DNA from 3 places in the Shewanella sp. VB17 genome. Region 3 is predicted to be linked to each of the others. Evidence: predicted binding sites of a transcription regulator. Region 3 holds the regulator's gene; each other region holds the start of a gene.

Region 1 (7,985 bases), 4.7 Mb from region 3:
TCCCTATTCCAGTATCTTGGATAGAAAAAATAAGTCGATGTTGGTTATGCTCTGAAATGATTTTACCGATAACAGTGATGCAGCCTTGTTGGGTGAATTTGATGGCATTACCGATGAGGTTGGTGAGTACCTGAGTGATACGACCAGGATCTCCGATCACCTCTGCAGGTTTAATTCTGGTAGCGTCGAGAATAAATTCAAGATTTTTTCCTTGGGCACGAATAGCTAAAGGTTGTATGAGTTCATCCAAGGCTTGTTGTAAGTTAAACTCGATAGATTCAATATGGAGTTTTCCTGACTCTATTTTAGAAAAATCCAGAATATCATTGATGATTTTTAATAAAGATTTAGCGCTACCTTGAGCCATTTCTAAGTGATGCCGTTGATTTTTTTCAAGTGTTGTTCTGCTAATAAGGGTTAGCATGCCCAGTACTCCATTCATCGGTGTACGTATTTCATGGCTCATGCAGGCAAGGAACTCCGATTTAGCTTTTGCTGTGGCTTCTGCTTTTTCACGAGCATCATCCAGTGCCCAGTTGTTCATTTCAAGATCTTGTGCATATTTGTTAATTTTCTTTTCATTGTTTCTTGTTTGGGTTTGATCTTCAATGCAGATAAAGCAACCATTAATCTTGTTGTCCACATCTATATCAGGTACTTGTGTTATATGAAAAAAGAGTACGGCTTGATTATTATGTGTAAACTCAGCATCAAATGTTAACGGCTCTCCATTTAATGCCTGATCAATATAAGGCTGCATAATATTGAACAGATTGATAGGGATAATGTTTTGGAGATCATGTCCCAGTACTGCAATGATGTCACAATTTAACCAGTTTAAGCTGTGGTGGTTCATAAACTGAATTTTTTGCTCAGTATCTATATAAGCAAGATGTATCGGAAGTATTTTGGTCATATTATTAATGTGGCGATGAGATTTCTCGAGTTCTTGTTTTTGTAATAGTTGCTTATGAATCGACTGATTATAGCTATTTGCGAGAATGCAGAATTCATCTTGGGCAAAAGTGATTAATGGTTGCGGAATGGCTTCGTTACCTGATTGGTTTTTAAGTTGATTTGCCATTTTTGATAGGGGAGTTAAAATGACAATTTTTTGTATCCAAAGATTAATAAGCAGAAGTAAAATAAAACCAGAAATGACAATTAATAGATAAGTGTCTCGGCTTTTTTTTATCGTTGCTTCTAGTACTGTTTTATCGTATTTAAGGTAGATTATATAGGGTCTAAGACGGTTAACTTGAGGATCGATTAAAGGAAATTGTATCGCTTGTTGTAAATAGCTACCGATAAATTGGCCTGATTGTTGTAGATTAATGTGCTGTGAGCTTAGCAGTAAACTCATTATTTGATCTGGAAAGACCTCTGAAGCTAATTTACCGTTATATTGCGCTAAGCTGTCAGCGCTGATGCGCATACTAGATGATTTAATGACTGAAAGGCGTGCAATATTTTCCTGTGTCGCTAATACACCGACAATACGGATCATATTGGATAAATGTGAATTAGTTTCTAGGGCAAGTTTTAAGTTGTTTGTTATTTGGGAGAGTTCAACGTGAGCTTGTATTTTTATCTTATTTTGAGTTTCATGAAAAAAGTATGCGGCTAAGCTGCTACATATTAATAACCCTATGAGAAAAGTACTTAGGCTCAGTTTAAAGGCGATACCTATTGTAATGGGGCGCTTATTTTTATCTGGAAAGTCCTTATCCATTTTATATTCCTGAGTAAAATAGGGTTTTTATATGTTCGCATGAGCTATCAAACACGCCGACTTTATTAAGTGTGTCGCAAACAGATTGAGCTAGGGTTATCAAATTATCTTGATTTTTAAGCAAGTTATGTTGCTCAGTATTATTAAGGATATGAATATCGCTAAGAGCCTGACTAAATTCAAATTTTGATATATTTTCTCGTTCAGCCATAATCTGTGTCGCGTCATCAGGATATTGCTTGAGATAATCGTAGGCCATTTGCCATACTTGTTGTAACTTAGGTACTAAGTCTGGATTGTCTTTAATTGCCCTTTTTGAAATAGAAATTGTATCTAAAATCTCATTAGGGATCTCTGCGGTACTAAAGACTTTATGAGAGCTTTGAGTAGTGTCGTTTAATATGGTCAATGAGTATGGGGGGTAAGTCACCATAGCGTCGATGTGGCCAGAGGTTAATGATTGTAGTGCGTTACCTTGTTCAATATTAATCATCTCGACATCGTCTAAAGACATGTCGTACAGTGTAAGTGCTCTAGCGAGAATATAGATCCCAAGAGAGCTAACTTCACAGCCTATTTTTTTGCCTTTAAGGCTGGCCAATGTATTGTATGGCGGATGGCTTAAAATCACATCTCCTCCGTTAGAATAATCTGCCAATAGCACTACAGTGAGAGGTTCTCCGCCAAACTCCTGAGCTTGTACAGCCTCGACTATTGTGCTGCTAAAACCATCGACACGACCATTAATGTAAGCTCTTTGGGCATCGGAAAGAGTGGCGGTTTGGATTAGCTCAATATTTAATCCTACCGCTTTAAAGAAATCCTTGTTACTGGCCAAATATAGCAGCTCATATCCCGGCCAAGGATTAATGGCAATGGAGATTTTATTGCTGGTTTTTTGAGGTGTGCAAGCAACAAGGATAAAACAAAGAAACAGGCTGGCAGTGATTCGTTGCATAGCAGCGTTCTTGAATAAGTTTGATTTAGTTACTAGGTTAGTAGACAGAATAGCTTATCGCCAACGAGATGACTCTATTTCAAGCGAGCTTAGGTTTAGCAAATTCATAGGGTGATATGCTGCGGTAAGTAAATATAAAAACCTTAATAAATTAAGGTTTTTATATTGATATTTTTACAAGATCATAAACTGTAATAAAGCTCAAATTCTAGTGGATGAGTTGTTTGGTTTACACGTTGAACATCGATTGATTTAAGCGCAATATATGAGTCGATGAAATCATTGCTAAATACCTCACCACGAGTGAGGAATTCTCTATCTGCGTCTAGGCACTCTAGTGCATTTTCTAATGACGTTGCTACCGTTGGGATCTCAGCAGCTTCTTCAGGCGGAAGATCGTAAAGATCTTTATCCATGGCTTCGCCCGGATGGATTTTGTTTTGAATACCGTCAAGCCCTGCCATTAGCATTGCAGAGAATGCCAAGTATGGATTAGCCATTGGATCGCCGAACCTCAGTTCTATACGACGTCCTTTTGGACTTGGTACTAATGGAATACGAATAGATGCACTGCGATTTGCTGCTGAGTATGCCAGCATTACTGGCGCCTCAAAATGTGGGATTAGGCGTTTGTAAGAATTCGTCGAAGGGTTTGCAAAAGCATTGATAGCGCGCGCATGCTTGATAATACCACCGATATAGAACAAGGCCATTTCACTCAATCCACCGTATTTGTCACCAGCGAAAAGGTTAACACCGTCTTTAGCAAGAGACTGATGAACATGCATGCCACTGCCATTGTCGCCAACGATTGGCTTAGGCATAAATGTTGCTGTCTTACCGTAAGCATGAGCAACGTTGTGGACGACATATTTTAATACCTGAACTTCATCAGCTTTTAGCATAAGTGTGTTAAAGCGAGTAGCAATTTCGTTTTGGCCAGCTGTTGCGACTTCGTGATGGTGTGCCTCAACGACTTGTCCCATCTCTTCGAGCACTAGGCACATGGCACTGCGTAAATCTTGAGAAGAATCTACAGGAGCAACAGGGAAGTAACCGCCTTTGACTGTTGGGCGATGACCTTTGTTACCACCTTCATAGCTGGTCCCTGAGTTCCATGCTGCTTCTTCTGCATCAACTTTGTAGAAGCAACCTGACATGTCAGCACCGAACTTGACATCATCAAACAGGAAAAATTCTGGTTCTGGACCAATTAATACGGTGTCAGCGATACCTGTGGAGCGTAAATATTCTTCCGCTTTTTTAGAAATAGAACGAGGATCACGATTGTACCCTGTCATGGTGCCAGGGTTAAGAATGTCACAGCGGATGTTTGCTGTTGTTTCAGCTGTGAAAGGGTCGAGTACGAAGCTTGCTGCATCAGGCATTAGTACCATGTCCGATTCGTTAATACCTTTCCAGCCTGAAATTGAAGAACCATCAAACATTTTACCGTCTTCAAAAAAGTCAGCATCTACTTGATGGCTTGGGATCGAAACGTGATGCTCTTTACCTATAGTATCGGTAAAACGTAAATCAACAAACTTAACTTCTAACTCTTCTAGTTGTTGTAAAACTGATTCTGCTGACATTCTAAGTCTCCGGGTAGAGTATTTAAGGGAGTTCCCTTTTATTATTAATTACGCTAGCGTTCATTATTATTCTAAATAATGAATAAGCTAGATTTGTGCCACAACTATAACATTTTGATTTTTAAAGTAACTATTAATATTCTCATTCTAATACACGAATGTGGCGCACTATAGTGGTGCATGTTTTGTGCCATTTTGGTGCGCTCATCATGCTAGTGCGAATGAGATAAAATGGATTATTCATAGCTGTCTAAAAAATAATCCTGTGCGAGAGCTCTTGGCTAGAGTAGAATGGCACGTTTTTTATTGTAGCAGCTAGTCTTTAAGCTGTTACAAATACCCCCTATATTTTGATGGTAAGAGGTTTATCTGTGTTAGAGAATTTACGTAACATCGCCATTATTGCACACGTCGATCATGGTAAAACTACCTTGGTTGATAAGTTGCTGGCGCAGTCTGGAACCCTTGAGAGTCGAGGAGAAGCCACTGAGCGGGTGATGGATTCGAACGATCTTGAAAAGGAGCGTGGGATCACGATTCTGGCAAAGAATACTGCCATTAAGTGGAATGATTACCGTATCAACATCGTTGACACTCCAGGTCACGCCGATTTCGGTGGTGAAGTTGAACGTGTTTTATCCATGGTTGATTCAGTATTACTGCTTGTTGATGCCGTTGACGGTCCAATGCCGCAAACTCGCTTCGTGACTAAAAAAGCATTCGCTCAAGGCCTTAAGCCTATAGTTGTTATCAACAAGATCGACCGTCCAGGTGCTCGTCCTGACTGGGTTATCGATCAAGTGTTTGATCTTTTTGACAACTTAGGCGCTACTGATGAGCAGCTAGATTTCCCAATCGTTTATGCTTCTGCATTAAATGGTTTTGCGTCTTTAGATCCTGAAGTGACAGAGGGAGACATGACTCCTCTGTTTGAAACGATTGTTGAGAAAGTGTCATCTCCAGACGCAGATGCGGAAGGTGACTTCCAAATGCAGATCTCTCAAATCGATTATAACTCATACGTGGGTGTTATCGGTATTGGTCGCATCAAGCGCGGTAGCGTTAAGACTAACCAGCAGGTTACTATTATTAGTGCTGACGGTAAGAAACGTAACGGTAAAATGGGCCAAGTATTAGGTTACATGGGTCTAGAGCGTCACGAAGTTGACGTTGCTAATGCTGGCGATATCGTGGCTATTACAGGTCTTGGTCAGTTGTTAATTTCTGATACTGTGTGTGCTACTACTAACGTAGAAGCGCTACCTCCTTTGTCTGTTGATGAACCAACGTTGACAATGACCTTTCAGGTCAACACTTCTCCATTTGCTGGTAAAGAAGGTAAGTACGTGACTTCACGTAATATCCTTGAGCGTTTGCAGCAAGAATTAGTTCATAACGTAGCATTACGTGTTGAAGAAACAGACAGTCCTGATCGCTTCCGTGTATCAGGTCGTGGTGAACTTCATCTTTCAATCTTGATTGAAAATATGCGTCGTGAAGGTTACGAGCTTGCTGTTTCTCGTCCAGAAGTGATTGTTAAAGAGATCGATGGCGAGATGTGTGAGCCATTTGAAACGCTAACAGTTGACATCCAAGAAGAGCATCAGGGTAGCGTAATTGAGAAGCTTGGTACCCGTAAGGGTGACATGAAAGACATGCAGCTTGATGGTAAGGGTCGTGTACGTATCGATTTCGTTATCCCTAGTCGTGGCCTCATTGGTTTCCAAACTGAATTCATGACGTCTACTTCAGGTAGCGGTTTGATTTACCATTCATTCGATCATTATGGTCCTGTGAAAGGGGGTGATATTGGTCAACGTGCACGTGGTGTATTGATTTCTAACGGTACAGGTAAAGCACTGACATTTGCATTGTTTAACCTTCAAGCTCGTGGTCGTCTGTTTATTACACATGCGGCTGAAGTTTATGAAGGTCAAGTTGTTGGTCTTCACGCTCGTGCGAACGATTTGACCGTTAACTGTCTGAAAGGCAAACAGCTAACGAACATGCGTGCATCAGGTACTGATGAAGCACAAGTACTGACTCCACATATCGACATGACACTTGAGCAAGCGCTTGAGTTCATTGATGATGATGAGTTAGTAGAAGTAACACCATTGAACATCCGTGTTCGTAAGCGTTACTTGAGCGAAAATGATCGTAAGCGTCATAACCGTTAATTATTGCTCTGTTTAGCGACTATTTTCCTGTAAGGGTGAGATAGTACAAAAAAAGCCTGAATAGCAATATTCAGGCTTTTTGTTATCATTTTTGTTAAAGTTAGTGATAGTTTTTTATTCCTGAGGTAATATTTTTTATCCCCACAATAAGGATACCTATTGTTTTATTGTCATGGAAAATAGGAATAGAGACATGTACCGAGTACATGTTAGTGCTGTCATCAAAACTCAGCTTATCTATAAAAATGCTGCCTTTACCTTGGTTAAAGCTGTTAATGAATTTAGCTTCATCTCCTTGCCAGTAATCGCTACTTTTAGGGTACAGTGCGACAATTACCCCTTGTTGATCACAAACAAATGCCTCGACATACACCTTACTGTTGATAATTTTAGCTTGCAATATCTGGCTGACCAGTGAACTTTTTAATTGTTCATACAGGTGAACATCTTTGCCTTGGATCCAATTTTGATCTCTTTGCTCTATTTCTTCTACTGATAATAAGTTTTTATTGTTTTCAATAAGTAGATTGTTAAACTCAGGAGTTTTAAGCCATTGACTAATAATGCCTATGTGGGTTTCAATCACCGTGTTCATTCGTATGCTGAGCTTTTTTTCAGGTTCAGTATTTTGTAAATCTTGAGACCAAGTAGCGTTTGGGTGAGTTAATAAAATAATGATGAGTATTCTTCTTAGTGATAAACCAACAAGACTGAACATGGGCATACAATGACCTCAATTAAAGCAAATGATGGCTAGGTAGTCATTAACCAGCAGCTCTTATTACTCATTTTAGGATAAAAAAGGGTAGCTCGAACGAATTTCATTTTTCATATTGAGTTTTTAAGTCTGATTTGGCATCAATATCATCTTATATTGCTTAAGTGTCTATAGTGAATATAGTGAATATAGTGAAATGTAATTGCATCTACGTTACAAATAGACCCTAGAGTAAACTATCTTTTTCTTGAACTTTTTTAAGGTAAAATATGAACTTAATAAAAAAATCAGCTTGCTGCTTGGTTCCATTAGTACTACTTGGTTGTGCTACCGGTACGACACCAAGCGCTAAAAAATCACATGCGCTTAAAGAAACTCAAGCAGCATTGCAGGAAATATATCAAGAGCATAAAGGTGCCAAATCTGCAGTAACTAACTCTATTGCTTATGTAACATGTACTGGCAGTAATACTTATTTATTCGCATTATCAACTGGCGGTGGAATATGCGTACTTTCAGAAAAAGGAGCAAATTCTTATTATCGCTTTGCCACTGGTGGTGTTGGCGCCGGTATTGGTTGGAAACAACTAGCCTTCGTACAGGCATTTATGACTCGTGATGCGTTGACTCGTTTTAAAGAAGCAGGCTTCGAAGGTCAAGCTCAAGCAGAAGCTAGTGCTAAGTATGAAGATAGCGGCGACCAAGCCTCAGCTAATCAATCGATAGATATAGAAGGGGTGAAAACGTATCAGGTTAATTTAATGGGTGCAGCGGCTCAGGCAACGTTACAAGGCTATAAGTATTG
Region 2 (7,985 bases), 2.7 Mb from region 3:
AATCAAGGGTTTTGGTTACTTGTCGGATAACAAGTTGCAAATCTATTTTAGTGTTGGGTTCATTTGGCTTATTGATAACCATAGACTCATTGGTGTTTATTGCTTGCAGCAGGTTAATACCTCACTTGTCGGATAACAAGTTTTAAATATCTTTTGGTTGGGTTCATTGGGCAGGTTGGGTGTTTGATTGGCTTATTGATGGCCAAAGTTTCAAATTTTATTAATCACCTGCCGTGGACCTATGTGTAGACATTTCTGCGAGACGCTGTGAAGCCATCCATGGCCGCTTTACGGTTTCATCCTTGAAACCGAAACTCGCAGCCGTATCTACACCTTTGTTAAAAGCAAAGCATTGTTTCTTCGATTGAGATTTTATGATTGCTAACGCGATTTTGGACAGTTATTAGTTAGAGCTGAGACTCTAATTAAACTGACATTGACTAGAAAAAGTACCTTGGTTTATTCGGAACCCCTAATTATTTCCAAGTATTTGTAGATGATTGCTCGATCTCAGTAATATACGACTAAGGCGAGGGGTGAAGTGCATCGCTACTGGCCTTACCTTTGCACCATTGACCACTGTGATGCTGTCTTTTGAAGGCACACATGGCATCCCAGCGACCACTAATACCACTGTATTGGCGGCGAAACTCTTTTGCTGAGGTGATCCAGGCATCGGATGATATACCAAGTTCATCAAGTAATTTAGGACGACTTGCGTCGATGAACCCTCTTTTGTCTGGCCTAATTGCTCTGCCAGTCCAATCGATAAGTTGTAAATAATCACAGAAATGAAATGGGATGCCTGATTGAGGTGCTAAATGAGCTGCACCATCAAATTTGGCAAGGGGGTTGAGTCGCTCACTCGGGATGAGTGTTGATTCATCATTATTTGGTTTATCAGGTGTATTTAGCGCGTTAATGCGCTCCTGAATCGACGTATAATCAGAAGCTTGCAGTGTGTCGGCTATTCCTGCTCTGATAGGGTTTAAATCAACATACATCATGCAGGCTAATAGTGCTTGCTCATCAAGTAGAGCTTGTGACTTAAAGCGCCCTTCCCAGAAAGCCCCCTTTACACTCATCTTCACGGTTGGACCTACGGGCAATCTCTTCGTTTAGGCAGCGCATAAACCAGGATATGCTAGATAAACGCTCGTGCCACTCAGTCAGTAAACCATCAAGAAGTATGCGCTCTCCTTCAATCAAAGCGTCACCATTCATGTATTTAGTGGCTACATCATGGCCCTTGGTAATCTGGCACCATCGGGTAATTATTTCACGGTGGCTCAAAGACTTGGCTTTATCCATGTCAATGTTAAGCACTAAATGGTAGTGATTGTTCATTACCGCATAGGCGCATATATCAATACAAAATATGTTCGAAAGCGCTTTGATTTTATCGACAATCCAGCCGCGACGATGCTCATAACTTTTCCCAGTGAGCTTATCTTCCCCACATAGGTAGGCCCTTCTTACACAACGATTTATTATGTGATAAAACGGCGTTGATTCTGCATCAATGAGGGTTCTTCTAGCTGACGTCATGATCGTTATCCTGAACAATACGTAGTTGAGGTAACGTAAAGGCTAGTAGAGGATATGCTAAAGCACAACAGATTTGGCTGTCCTGTCTTTAGCTGCTGTCTTTAGTATCACCATCCTTGGTGGTCAAGCCGCTAGCCCTATTAAGGATTAAAGAGTGCGAGCTGATGAACAAGAACATCATATGAGGCGTAGGCTAGAGGTGAGTTGGCACAAGATGACGAAACCACGTGATCTAATAAACAGTAACAGTTAACAACAAAAGTCATAGCCAGTCATTGTTAATCAGAGTTGAACTCAAGAAACGGAACAGATAACAATAAAGGTTGATACAGCAGAAAGGAACTGCTCATTAAGTGTCACTATACACTTAACCAAATTATGGTCTCCCCACAGGGACTCGAACCCCGATCGATCGCTTAGGAGGCGACTGCTCTATCCTGTTGAGCTATAAGGAGACGCGAGTGATTATACTGATTTTTTTATAGATGAAAAGGCTTTAAATTTAGTTGCTTAATTCTTATTCGAAAATAAGGCTGGTGTTGCCTCTTTAGGGAGTCAGCCAGTGCTCTTAATCAGTCATTGATCTGTGTATTACGTGCTTTCAATCATTGCCTGCCTGATATTACATCTTAATCGCGATATCGTTAACTTGCACATTATAGGACGCTTTTTGTCCGACAAGAATTGCAGTTGCTGTGTCTTGAGTGACTTGATCTATTTTGACTGTGGCGCGACTTTTACCGGCAACGGCGCGCATTTTATCAAAACGATCTGGCAGGTTTTCTTGTAAAATTAATTGAAACGAATCGCCTATGCGTATGCCATGACGGCGGCCTAGATTAAGAATCAGCCTGTCGCGGTGTTTAGCGACCACCTGACCAAGAATAGGGCGACAACTTAAGCTGTTGTCAATATCTTGTATGGCTTTAATGAGTACCTTGTCAATATTTTTTCCATAAGCTGAGTGCCAAAATCTGTTTTGATTTGACGGCACGGTTTCTTGGCGTTCGAACTCCCAAGGAGCTGATGAGATGTAATCTTGACTCCAGATCTGCTCACCACTGATCCCGTGGTACAGCGAGAGTCTGAGTTGGAAATGACGAATGGGTGCATGATTCCACAACCCCAGCATACTTTGGGTTGCGGGATCGGTTGAAATGTCGATAATTTCTGGTAGTAGTACGTATTGGCTGTCGGTGATCTCACTAAGCCAGCTAGGAAGTCGATAGCCTCTAATATCCACTAAGGCTTGTGCTATATCGAGTCGTTCATTGGCGTGTAGATGAGAAAAACTATTTTTTGATGTTTGTGTCAAGGCATCACCAAGCCGTATGGAGAGTGCTTTTTCAAAGAAACCGATATTACCATAGCGCAACTGAACTCTATTTTTGATTATTGCTTGGGGAACAAGTATTGCTGCTTTTAGTGCTTGACTGTCACATTGAGCTTGATGTGAGCTGGCACCAATCACATCAACTCTTATCATCACGGTTAATTTATCGGCTTCTATAAATTCATTAATTAATTCAATTTTAGTGGCTTGAGATTGTTGCTCGATAGCAAATTTGTCTTGGGTTAGTTGGCCATTGTTGACTGTTTGTGAGCTGGTAAAACTGGCCCCATTTTGCAGTGTGGCATAAGTGAGTGCTTGATGAATGGCATCTTCACGGGCTTTAGTCACATTACCATCGATGATATTGGATTCTCCTTTGACGACAACCCAAGCGGCCATTGATAAAGAAGGGAAGAGTATTGCTGTTGTGAGTAGAAACAAGGTTACATATTTCATCTTTAATCCATCTATTGTGGTCGATATTACTGGCTAGGCGTTCATCGACATAAAAATGACAGGTAAGCTCGCTGCCAAGTATTTTATAGGATAAAGCAAAAATCGTGCCTTTATCATTCAACGGCTCGCTATCGAGCCGTTGAATGATACCTTTACACTGAATTAAGTCAGTACAGCCATGTAAGATCAAGAGCTTGCGGATGTCAGGCTGACCGAGCTCGTTTAGGTGCATTTTGATGTAGTAATGGGGCTAATTTTTGGGCGAGCCAAGTATAATATCTATCATTCCCGTGCGCCCAATCTTGTTTATTATCGGGAAACACAATAGTAGAGGTGTAGTTTTCAGGATCAGCAATTTCCGTATCAAATGTGGTCGCGGCATTAAAAAAGGTGATCCCTAACTGGGTTAATACATACTCCATGGCATCAAAATAAGCATAAATTAAATGGGTGAACGAGCTCGACTCTTCAAAATATTGGCTAAAAGGTGGGTCGGATACCACAATGACTCTATGCCCATGTTCGTGAAGCTTTAACAGGATGGACATTTGTTCAATTAGGTCATCGTTAAAGTAATCGACAAAATCCTTGGTGGTGATTTTAGTTATACCTTCAGGGTAGGCTTGCTTTAGCCAAGTGCCTAGCCGAGATAAATTTCTATGTGTCTGCATAGCGAGGTTGGTTATTATCGTCGAGTTAGATGTTGTCCCGCTTTGCTCATGATTGTGTAAATTGCCCAATATGGCGGACCATAGTTTTCTTGATATTGCACTTTCTAAGGGGACAAAATATTCGGTATCGCAAATAGAAAATTTCTTGTTTGAGAATCCAGATCCATTCATCACCATGCCGCCACAATGTTGAATACTTATATTGTTAAATGCGTTGGATAGTTTACTCATATGACTGTCACCAAAGAGAGTTACATTGTATTTTGTTTGCGGTACTTGGATAGTGTTTAGTCTCTTTGTTGTTTCGAGTAGCTCTTCTTCGCATACCACTTCATTGTTGTCTGGACGGTTAACTTTAGCTTGCAAGAGGTTAATTTTCTGCTCTTGGCGTGGTTGAGCTAAAACCGTTTTATCAATGACACTGCGGAAGTGTTGCATCACATAGTTTATGGCTTGTGGGGTGACCGATCTTAAGTTGGTTTCAAATCTAAAATCTTGAGCGCAAGGGACTGTAATGATCTCGTAAGATGGAAAGTAAGAAAAACGAGGGTTATTATCACTTAAAAAACCTGCAACAGTTCGCAGTAATGATTTAGAGTGCTGATTTGCGACCATTATATGCTTGTCGGTCATAGTCGCAGTCAAAGGGACGGGAGACACGGTCAAAATGATGTGGATGTTAGGGTTTATAGCGTTAAGTTGACTGGCAATATCTTCAAGATCGCCACGGAGTTCTTCATAACTGAAGTTGTGAAATTGATAAATGGAGTCATCGAATAAGCCTGATATGACGCCGGGACAACTTGGGTAGTAGACATCATTGCTATCTTTCCAAGCTTCGGTTAAACCAAGTGTTAATATCAGTACATCAGTTTCAACGAGAGTGGTCCTCATTTCTGCTGCGGCTGCAATTCTAGCAGCAACTAAGTCAGTTTGTGAATCAAAGCCAGCTGGGTTAAAGCTGGGTCTTAACAAGTCATAGAATTTATTATTGTCGATGTAAATGGCACTATTTGTGTCGAATGGCTTTCGAGCATAATTAATATTAAGCCACTGTAGCAGGCATCTAGGAGTATATAAATTGCCAAAGGCAAAACTGGAGACTTGCTGCATTTCAAGCTTGCTTTGATTAAATCGGTATCCACCAGCATTAAGCCACTGTCCTACATGTTGAGCAAAGCAAGAACCAATGGATGAAATTCGGGGGTTGTTAATATTCAATGTAATTTGATGTAGTAGGGGGAAAATATCTTGACCCAGCGTAATACTAGCAACTGCTGTTCGCCAAAATGAGGCCTCACCTTTATCGTTATAGGGTGTAGAATATGTTCCTTGCATAATGTGTTATCTCCATATTTTAAAAAGTTAAATGGCAATAATGTACGGCATTTATCTGACGGATATTCTGTATTGTTTGCTTAGCTGGCAATTATCGTGCCTATTAAAGTAGGATAACTAAAATAACTAACCATACTGTTAGGCTTAAAATGGTCGATAAATGGCTGTCACTGAGGTATTTAGTTATTGGGGGGGCAAATAATCACTGAAATCTTGGCTTGATATTTGCAGCTAAAGTTTATTCTTGGTCATTATGTTGACAGAGTGGGAATTCCCCGCCTTATTGACGACTTATTGTTGATATGGGCATTGGGGACTCCGTCAAATGTTTTTGGTGTTTTATTTAGGACATAGCCATGCGTATCGCGTTTCTGTTGTCGTTTTATTTATTACTTTATGGGTGTGCTCAGAGTGAGAAACTGGATAAGGTCGCTTTTGCCGATGGCAATAGTTTGCCGTTAACGTCAGGCATCAATCATATATCTCAACAGATAGTGAATGAATTGGTGTTGCGAAATGATGCCTTACGGGCAAATCAACCTTTGCTAGTAGCAACGCCTGTGTTGTTAACAGATTTTAATCAGACCAGCGTATTAGGCTTGCAATTACAGCAAGGTTTTATAGCTGCGATGCACGATCATCAGTTTAATTTGGTTGATATTAATGTCGGAGACAACATTCGTGTGACACCCCAAGGAGATTTTTTATTGACCCGAAATTGGCAACAATTGCCGACCGATATTGCGGTTGAACACGTGTTAGTATCGACCATGAGCATGAATAATGGAGGCATGGTTGTGAATGCTAGAATTATTAATATTATCAATAATCGTGTGGTATCTGCTTCTCAAGCGAATGTTGAATTGGCGAATGTGCCAGGTTATTTAATGCCTTCACAAAAGTTGGTCTCTCAAGAGGGGTTATTGTATCGAGATAGCCAGATGGGAGCGAAAGAAGTTAGGGTGATGGGAGATTTGAAATGAATATATGGTTCATCGTCATAATGCTGATATTGTCAGCTTGTGCATCTGAAGATAGATACATAGAGTGGGAAATTCAACAGCCAGAGAGTTTTCCCAAGTTAACAGCTATAGGCTACGCAACATTAGCTTCTCAGCCTTCAAAAGATAAGTCACAACGGGTTTTGATGGCAATGAAAGCATCGAAAATAGCCGCCTATCGTGAGCTAGCTGAACAGGTTTATGGTCAAGAATTATCTGCTAGCAGTAAGGTTAATGAATGGATGTTGACTGATGATATGATTCAAGCTTCTGTAACGGGGATTATTAGAGGTGCTAAAGTGGTAAAAAGCTATCCTGCTGGTGAGCACTATGTTACAGAGTTAGAGCTTGATTTTTCTCAAGTTTGGGCTTTGTACCAACAAAATAACCCTATTCAAAAAATTAAGGATGTGACTTATTTTTAATAAAAATAAGTGTTGCTATGTGATTGATTGTTGAGTGGGTAAGACGTTTTTTCATGTCAGTATGTTAGGCCTGATTACCTATTGAGACTATCTTCTGTGGCGAGTTGATTCTCACCATCACCCTTACTGTATGTTTAGGCTTTTAGATCGTTGCCTAATGAAGGTATGGTTGATGTCTCGCCTTTGCCATTGTAGGTGAGACTCGATGCATTACGACTTACTTGTAAAGCCTGGGCAAAACGATTAACACTGGCGATACTCAGTTCTATTAGACTGGTATTTTCAATATTCAATTGCTGACATTCTGCAAGTTGTACTTTGGCTATTTGTACTTGTTTAGCTAGAGAAGGATCTGTTGATAGCTGAGATAAGTCTGCTTGAGTAGATAATAGGCTATCATTGGCTTTAAGGGCGTCAAGCGATTGAGCTTTACAGGAAGCGAGAGACAGTAATTTTTCAGCATCTTGTTCAATTAATGCATCTTTTTCGGCTGATATTGTGACTTTCAACTCTTGTAATAGCTGATGTTGTTTTTCAATGATACTGGCTAGCTGACTCATAATAATTAGTCGATATCCTTAAGTTCATTTTCAAAAATAGCAATGTTGCTGGCTAACTTTTCAGCATCAATCTTATAACGTCCTTCTGCAATAGCAAGCTTAATTTCAGCCACTTTTTCTTGATCAATCTCTGGTACAGTGCCCAATTGCGTTTGAATTTTTTGCAATTGTTGAGCTTGAGTCGTGATTGAAACAGAATCACTTTTTGATGATGCACTAGCCGATTCAGGGCTATTGCCTGTTTGATCCGTTTTTGGATCGGTTTTATTTGTTGAGACTTTGCTAATATTAGCAGCGGTATTTATTTGTTTAATATCAATAGCCATTGTGAGGCTCCAGAAGTAAAAAAAGAAGAACATATTCTCATATCGGCAATGATAGTGAGAGCTTTAGTTATTTTTTTCATTTTTACATTCTTACCTCAACTTCACCCACTCCGATGACAGTGGCATACAGGTTCTTATTCGAATGCATATTCTTAATACCAATCCTATCACCTAAATTACCATCTCGTAGCGCTTGTCCTACGGTTTTTATTATTAGATTCGAAGATCGTGCTGATATAGATACAGTATCTCCTTTACAGACGAAACACAAATTGTCACTAAAAATGGGGAGATTAGCAGGAATACGTCTTTTTACGCGAGTGCCAA
Region 3 (7,985 bases):
TTGAAGGATTAGGTTTATATGGCGACCTCAATGCTGAAATTGTAACATTAACCAGTCAAGTTCATGGCACCTATGAACCACAGTGATGGCGATCATTTTGTCACCGTAAAACCGGACGACACACGCATCATTAACATCGTCAAATTGAAGGGCTTTATGAAAAAAAATATCAGTATAATAACAGCTTTACTCTGCTTTATCAGCACTCCTAATTTAGCAAAAGTCAATGATTTAACACAGGAAGTCAAAATATCTGCAGCAAGTCAGGAAGCAGATATAAAAAATAATCAAATTATATTTAATGGCCCAGTTGAAGTCACACAAGGCTCTGTCAAAATTAATGCTGATAAACTGCGGGCTTTCACTGAAGAAGGCACCAGCGGACGTATTTTAATCGCGAGCGGCAATCCGGCAACCTACTCACAGATAATGGAAGACGGCAAACCTGCATCGGCAAATGCACAAGAAATCCGCTATGAGCTATCTAAGCGTACCCTAACTTTGAACGGTAATGCTACGCTCGAGCAAGATGGAAGTCAGGTCACAGGCGATCAGATCTTATATAATCTCGCCGAACAAAAACTCATCGCGAAAAGCACAGGCGATGAACGGGTGATCACCATCATCCGACCTGAAAATTACCAACAAGAATCTAAACCTCAAACCAAACCTGAGCAGCCAATTGACCCCATTGACCCGGCATTAAACAGTCAGGAACAAGAATGAAAGATTTGACATTAAAAGCAATCAATCTTGCTAAAAGTTATAAAAATAGAGCCGTAGTACAAGATGTGAGTTTACGTGTTAAAACAGGTCAGATTGTCGGGCTATTAGGCCCAAATGGCGCCGGGAAAACAACCACTTTTTATATGGTCGTAGGACTGGTGCAAAGTGATAAAGGCCGGATATTCATTAATGATGATGATCTCACTTTAGATCCTATCCATCTTCGCGCCCGCAAAGGCATAGGTTATCTACCGCAAGAGGCCAGTATTTTTAGAAAACTGTCTGTTCGAGACAATATTATGGCCGTATTACAAACTCGAAAAGAACTTAATCGTAATGAACGTGAAGTGCAATTAGAGCACCTTCTTGAAGAGTTTCACATTACCCATATTCGCGATAGCCAAGGCATGACACTCTCTGGTGGTGAAAGAAGACGAGTAGAAATCGCGAGAGCATTAGCAGCCAATCCAAAGTTTATTTTACTTGATGAGCCTTTTGCAGGTGTCGATCCTATTTCTGTTATTGATATAAAAAAAATTATTTTACAACTCAAGAGTCGCGGTTTAGGGGTACTCATTACAGATCACAACGTACGAGAAACATTAGACGTTTGTGAACATGCATACATTGTCAGTCACGGAAATTTAATTGCCGAAGGAACGCCTGCTGAAATCTTAGACAATCAACAAGTTCGAGCAGTGTACTTAGGTGAGCAATTCAAGCTATAGTTAATCAAAGGAGAGATTTACGCTAATAAATACGTATCAAATAACATCATGAGTGATACTAATGCAGTGTATTTAGGGAGATGAACTCCACACATAACTCCAGCAGGCTTTCTCATTTTATCAGTACCAAGAAGGGAATAGCAGTACATGAAAGCGTCACTCCAGCTAAAAATGGGTCAACAGTTAACCATGACTCCTCAGCTACAACAGGCTATTCGTCTCTTGCAGCTGTCGTCACTGGAACTACAACAAGAGATCCAGCAAGCATTAGATTCAAATCCGCTACTTGAGTTGGATGAAGAACAAGCCAATGTAAAAAACGACAATGAATCAGATTTAAACAACACTGCCGATACTGACACTGAAGCTGAAAAAGATAACTCCACGCTTGACACGTCCGATGCCCTCACTCAGGATTCTATGCCTGAAGACCTGCCTATGGACACAACCTGGGATGAGGTTTACACCGCCAGCCAAAACTCCAGTTCAGGGGCCATGCGTAATGATGACCTTCCTTTTCAAGGCGAAACCAGTGAAGGGTTATATGAGCATCTTGAGTGGCAAAAAAATTTAACCCCTTTTTCTGATAATGACTTGGCTATTGCTACTGCCATTATCGATGCGATTGATGAACGTGGTTACCTCACACAAAGTACTGACGATATATTAGAAGCGATGGGTGATCCTGACATAGAGCTTGATGAGATTGAAGCCGTGCTTAAGCGTGTGCAACATTTTGATCCTATTGGCGTCGCAGCTCGCGATCTCAGTGAATGTCTATTTATCCAGCTCGCTCAGTATGCTGATACGACTCCTCATATAGACAATGCTAGGTTACTGATTAAGGAATATTTAGATCTCATCGCAGGTCGAGACTTCCGCCTCTTAATGCGAAAAACAAAATTAAAAGAAGATGATTTAAGACAAGCAATAGCGTTGATCCAAACACTAACACCGCGCCCTGGGCTTGCCATTACACGAAGCCGTGATGAGTATGTTATCCCCGATGTCACTGTTACGAAGAAGAAAGGTCGCTGGGTCGTCGAGCTAAACCCAGATCACATGCCAAAAATAAATGTTAATCAACATTATGCTTCCATGGCTCGCAGTACTAAGAGTCAAGTCGATAGTCAATTTATCCGTGGACACTTACAAGAAGCCAAGTGGTTTATCAAAAGTATAGAAAGTCGAAATGAGACTCTTCTTAAAGTCTCTAACTGTATTGTTAAGTTCCAACAAGGCTTCTTTGAATACGGTGAAGAAGCGATGAAACCTATGGTGTTAAATGACATAGCTGAAGAAGTCGAAATGCATGAATCGACTATATCTCGTGTCACAACGCAAAAATATATGCACACTCCTAAAGGCATATTTGAGCTAAAATATTTCTTCTCAAGCCACGTGGGGACTGATGATGGTGGCGAATGTTCATCAACCGCGATTCGCGCCTTTATTAAAAAGCTAGTTGCAGCAGAAAATCAGCAAAAGCCATTAAGTGATAGTAAAATGGTACTATTATTAGCTGATCAAGGTATCAAGGTAGCGAGACGAACCATCGCCAAGTATCGAGAAGCGATGCTAATCCCGCCATCAAATCAAAGAAAGAGTTTATAGAGAATTAACATATTGAGGTTAATCATTTAGGCATATTATTTAATGCATAAATAGCAATATTCACCTCAAGGTAACGAGCACATTTTAACATAATCGAAACTGGAGGAGTATTTCTATGCAAATAAACGTCACTGGGCATCACATTGAAATTACTAAATCATTACGTCAATATATTGAAGAAAAATTTTCAAAGCTTGAACGACATTTCGATCAGATCAATAATGTGCACGTTATTTTAAATGTTCAGAAAATGCAGCAGAAAGCAGAGGCTAAACTCCACCTTGCTGGTGGTGAAGTTTTTGCAACCTCAGAACACACTGACATGTATACTGCAATCGACTCCCTGATAGATAAGCTCGACCGTCAGGTTATTAAACACAAAGAGAAGCAAATAAAACATTAACCATGGAATTAAGTACCATCCTGCAGCCGGAGTGCACAACTTGCGCCACTCCGGGCAGTAAGAAAAAAGTACTGGAACTCATCAGCGATCTTATTGCTGCCCAGTACCCTAGCCTTTCCTCTCAAGAGATTTTTGAAAGTCTTTTAACGAGAGAGAAAATGGGCAGCACAGGTATAGGTAATGGTATAGCGATTCCACATGGAAGGTTAACCAATATTAGTCACCCCGTTGCAGTATTTATTAAATGCGAGGAGCCAATCCCTTTTGATTCAATTGATAATCAGCCGGTAGATATATTATTTGCACTACTAGTGCCTGCTGATCAATGTGAACAGCACTTAAGCACCTTGTCTGCTATGGCGCAGAAACTGAACGATAAAGTAATTTTAAAACAATTACGAAAAACACAAGATGGATCAGAACTTTATCAGGTGATAACACAATGAAACTGGTTATGGTATCCGGCCGTTCCGGATCGGGTAAATCTGTTGTCCTTAGGGTATTGGAGGATCTAGGCTACTACTGTGTCGACAATCTTCCTCTAACATTGATGGACAAGTTACTTGAACAGCTCAAAGGAAGCACTGAGCTTGTCGCTATTAGCGTAGATGTTCGTAATATACACGAGACTGAATTAAAGACACAACTTTCAAAGTTACCTGAGGGCACTGAACTGTTAAGTTTTTTTCTCAATTCTAGAGATGATATTCTGCTTAAACGTTACAGTGAAACTCGTCGCCTCCACCCGCTATCGAGAAGTAAAACATCACTAAAGGAGGCCATAGATCAAGAACGAGTATTATTGGAGCCCGTCTCTAAACTGGTTGATCATTATATCGATACCTCAAATCTCAATATTTATGATCTGAATAATAAAATAAGAGAAATTTTATTAGGTTACGTAGATAAAGAGTTGGTGATCAACTTTGAATCTTTTGGATTTAAATATGGCATGCCAGTAGAAGCGGATTTCATGTTTGATGTCCGATTTTTACCGAATCCACATTGGGAACCCGATCTCAGACCAATGACGGGACTCGATGAACCTGTGCAGCTTTTCTTAAGTCAACAACCGACAGTGAATAAGTTTATTTGGCAGATTGAAAACCTGCTGGAAACCTGGCTGCCACACCTAGAACGCAACAACCGTAGCTATCTCACGATTGCCATTGGATGTACCGGCGGTCAACATAGATCTGTCTATGTCACTGATCAGCTAGCTAAACTCTTTAGTAATAGTAAACATACAGTCCAAGCCCGCCACCGTGAATTAAGCAATGACTAAACTAGAGCGTCAAGTCACAATATGCAACAAATTAGGGCTTCATGCCCGTGCGGCGACTAAACTTGCCATACTGGCATCAGAATTTGATGCCCAAGTAACCATAATACAAGGTGATAAAAAAGCCTCCGCAGCAAGTGTATTGGGCTTATTAATGTTAGAAACAGGCATAGGTAAAACCATCACCCTAATCGGAGAAGGTCGAGATGCCAATGCAGCACTCGATGCTATATGTGCTCTGGTTGATGCCAAATTTGATGAAGCCAGCTAAATAGCAGCGGTACTTTTACTGCCCAAACAGACAGCTCTAGGGCCTATTATTATGCCAATTGAAATATTAAACAATGAGCTCACGGATCACCGACTAAACCAACTCACTAAAGCACTAAGCAGCGGTATGTTTGTCCACGTCAGAAATATGCTCCATGCCATGGCAACCTCTGACATTGCTTTTATTCTGGAATCATCACCACCTAAAACACGCCAGGTTTTATGGCAACTTATCGACCCAGAGCAAACGGGTGAAGTGCTCGATGAACTTGGTGAAGATCTCAAAGATAACTTGATCAAACAGATGAGCCCTGAGCGTCTTGCAAAAGCAACCGAGGGGATGGACACAGACGATCTCGCCTATATTTTACGTAGTCTACCCGACAGTATATTCAATCAAGTACTTCACTCAATGAGTAGCCAAGATAGGGATAGAGTAGAGCAAGCACTTTCTTATCCCGAAGATACTGCTGGCAGCATCATGAATACCGACACTGTCACACTTAGGCCCGATGTTAATATCGATGTGATCTTACGGTACTTAAGGATCAGGGGAGAACTTCCTGACGCCACAGACACCTTATATGTGGTCGATAAGCAAGACAGGTTACTAGGCGGAGTTAAGCTATCGGCCCTGCTAACCTGCGATCCAAATTCATCAATAAAAGACGTTATGGATGCCAAACACGAAGCAATTCATGTTGATATGTCAGATACTGAAGTCGCACAACTCTTTGAACGCCATGATTGGATATCAGCCCCAATTATTGATTATAATAACAAGCTATTAGGTCGTATAACCATAGATGATGTCGTTGATGTTATAAGAGAAGATGCTGAACATTCAATGATGGGCATGGCAGGTATGGATGATGATGCGGACACTTTCGGTCCGGTACTAAAAAGTACATTTCAACGCTCACTGTGGCTTACCATTAATCTATTTGCCGCGCTCTTGGCTGCCTCTGTGAGTAATATATTTGAAGCTACTTTAGAGCAATTTGCTACCATTGCAGTATTAATGACCATAGTGCCAAGTATGGGCGGTGTGGCTGGCAACCAAACTTTAGCACTCGTCATACGCGGAATTGCCTTAGGACAAATAGGCCCAAGTAACTCGCGATGGTTGATTGGTAAAGAACTTGCTATCGGTTTCCTTAATGGCCTTCTCTGGTCAGTATTTGTCTTTATTGCTATTTGGGTGTGGAAAGAAGATCTAGCCTTAGGTGCACTTATTGGCGGTGCCATGTTAATCAATATGACCATAGCAGGCTTTGCAGGTGCATGTATTCCTTTACTGCTTAAGAAAATGAATATAGATCCTGCACTTGCTGGTGGCATGGCACTCACCACCGTCACCGATGTCATTGGTCTATTTGCCTTTCTAGGATTAGCTACACTTTTTTTGCTTCATTAAAGAGTTAAAAAAGCTATCATCAGACAGCTTTTTTAACGCAGAAAAACATAACGCTTACGTCAGTGGGCTAAGCACAATTTCAACTCGACGATTTTTAGCCCTTCCCTCTTCGTTAGCATTAGAGGCTATAGGTCTTGCTTCACCCACACCATCTGATTTAACTCTAGAATATTCAACCTTTTGAGAAACTAAATAATCTGCGACTTCCACTGCACGTACTTTAGATAGCCTCAAATTATAAGACTCAGAACCTGAGCTATCAGTATATCCAAGTACATTTAAGCGTGTTTCATCGTATTCTTTAGCAACAAGAGCGACACTATTTAGTACATTTTTAGCCCCAGCGCTCAGATTCGTTTCATCAACACCAAATGTCACTTCATTGGGCATGTTTAGTACGATATTATCGCCACTGCGCGTCACGCTGACACCTGTAGATTGAAGCTTCTTTCTTAATTCGGCTTCTTGAGTATCCATGTAGTAACCAATACCCCCACCTAATGCAGCACCTGACGCTGCGCCGATTAATGCCCCTTTACCTCGGTCACTCTTACTCGAAGAGGCTACACCTATCGCAGCCCCTGTGATCGCACCAATAATACTACCGTTCATCGCTTTCGCATTTTGCGATTCATTAGTGTACGGGTTTGTTGTCTGGCAACCAGGCAACGCGATAAGTGAACACGCTAACACAGCCTTCACAGCAAAATAATTTTTAGAAATAAGCATGTATACTCCAAGCCTACCAGTAATTAACTCTGGTTATCAAAAGACATAAATAGCCATATAGCCTAACCCATTTAGGCTATAGCTAGCCTAGCATTATCTCATATCGACTGCCTATTACCAGTAATACCAATCAATCTATACATTCCTAAATACCAGATAGTTTGCGCCAACCCAGTTAATCACCAACCCTGATAATACACCTAGTGCCAGATAAATAGGGCTGGTCAATGCCGTCGGTGGGCTCCACTCACTCAGTAAATAAAAAACACTAAGGTTAATCAAGCCAGCGATACAAGCAAGAATAAGCACAGTGATAAATTGCTTTCTTTTGGGGAGTTGCTGCCGATAAGAGAAAGTAAATAATCGGTTCCCCAACCAAGTTAACGTCAAAGCAGCACCAAAAGCGACCAGTCTGGCTTCCACAATAGGAAACCCAAGATATTGATACATTAAGATAAATATCAACACATCAACAATAAAACTCGCTCCACCTACCATTAGGTACTTCAATTGCGTCAAAGTCAGCCACCTTCTCACCTTGGTTGATATCCCTTCTATGTACCGCATAAAAGTAAACGCTTGTCAGTAACTTTCTTGGTCATCGCGCATGTAGAAAACATCTTTAAATCATTCAGATTTTCTGTTTTCACCACTAAATAGAAAGGGGCATCAGACACTTTTGTCAACTCGTCTTCAGTCTTCAATACAGCAGCTTTTCCCTGACTATAGAATCTTGATGAGAAGCGATTTTCTCGCCAATAATACGTCGCAATATGATTCATCCGCTGAGCGAGCAACCATTTATCACTCTTCTGC

Evidence for each region. Region 3 encodes sigma-54, which starts transcription at its own class of promoters, with help from an activator protein. Its sites were predicted from a motif close to GTTGGCACGNNNNTNGNNT; they were not measured.
Region 1: glnA (glutamate--ammonia ligase) is a predicted target of sigma-54. The motif match lies at 4,367-4,385, and genes of this name have one in related genera.
Region 2: HQQ94_RS08680 (GSCFA domain-containing protein) is a predicted target of sigma-54. The motif match lies at 5,432-5,450, and genes of this name have one in related genera.

What each region holds. Positions count from the first base shown of each region.
Region 1 is NZ_JABRVS010000001.1:34,990-42,974, reverse strand. It holds gene HQQ94_RS00100 (ATP-binding protein) at 1-1,732, opposite strand, end outside; gene HQQ94_RS00095 (ABC transporter substrate-binding protein) at 1,734-2,690, opposite strand; gene glnA (glutamate--ammonia ligase) at 2,873-4,282, opposite strand; gene typA (translational GTPase TypA) at 4,654-6,462, shown strand; gene HQQ94_RS00080 (PDC sensor domain-containing protein) at 6,563-7,186, opposite strand; gene HQQ94_RS00075 (hypothetical protein) at 7,450-7,985, shown strand, end outside.
Region 2 is NZ_JABRVS010000001.1:2,019,742-2,027,726, forward strand. It holds partial or broken gene HQQ94_RS08665 (transposase) at 525-1,548, opposite strand; tRNA gene HQQ94_RS08670 (tRNA-Arg) at 1,928-2,003, opposite strand; gene HQQ94_RS08675 (flagellar assembly protein FlgT) at 2,171-3,337, opposite strand; gene HQQ94_RS08680 (GSCFA domain-containing protein) at 3,541-5,346, opposite strand; gene HQQ94_RS08685 (FlgO family outer membrane protein) at 5,703-6,329, shown strand; gene HQQ94_RS08690 (LPP20 family lipoprotein) at 6,326-6,772, shown strand; gene flgN (flagellar export chaperone FlgN) at 6,907-7,332, opposite strand; gene flgM (flagellar biosynthesis anti-sigma factor FlgM) at 7,338-7,658, opposite strand; gene flgA (flagellar basal body P-ring formation chaperone FlgA) at 7,741-7,985, opposite strand, start outside.
Region 3 is NZ_JABRVS010000001.1:4,698,278-4,706,262, forward strand. It holds gene lptC (LPS export ABC transporter periplasmic protein LptC) at 1-86, shown strand, start outside; gene lptA (lipopolysaccharide transport periplasmic protein LptA) at 157-726, shown strand; gene lptB (LPS export ABC transporter ATP-binding protein) at 723-1,454, shown strand; gene HQQ94_RS20250 (RNA polymerase factor sigma-54) at 1,602-3,068, shown strand; gene hpf (ribosome hibernation promoting factor) at 3,184-3,471, shown strand; gene ptsN (PTS IIA-like nitrogen regulatory protein PtsN) at 3,474-3,917, shown strand; gene rapZ (RNase adapter RapZ) at 3,914-4,756, shown strand; gene HQQ94_RS20270 (HPr family phosphocarrier protein) at 4,749-5,024, shown strand; gene mgtE (magnesium transporter) at 5,076-6,440, shown strand; gene HQQ94_RS20280 (OmpA family protein) at 6,495-7,169, opposite strand; gene HQQ94_RS20285 (GtrA family protein) at 7,305-7,688, opposite strand; gene HQQ94_RS20290 (glycosyltransferase family 39 protein) at 7,724-7,985, opposite strand, start outside.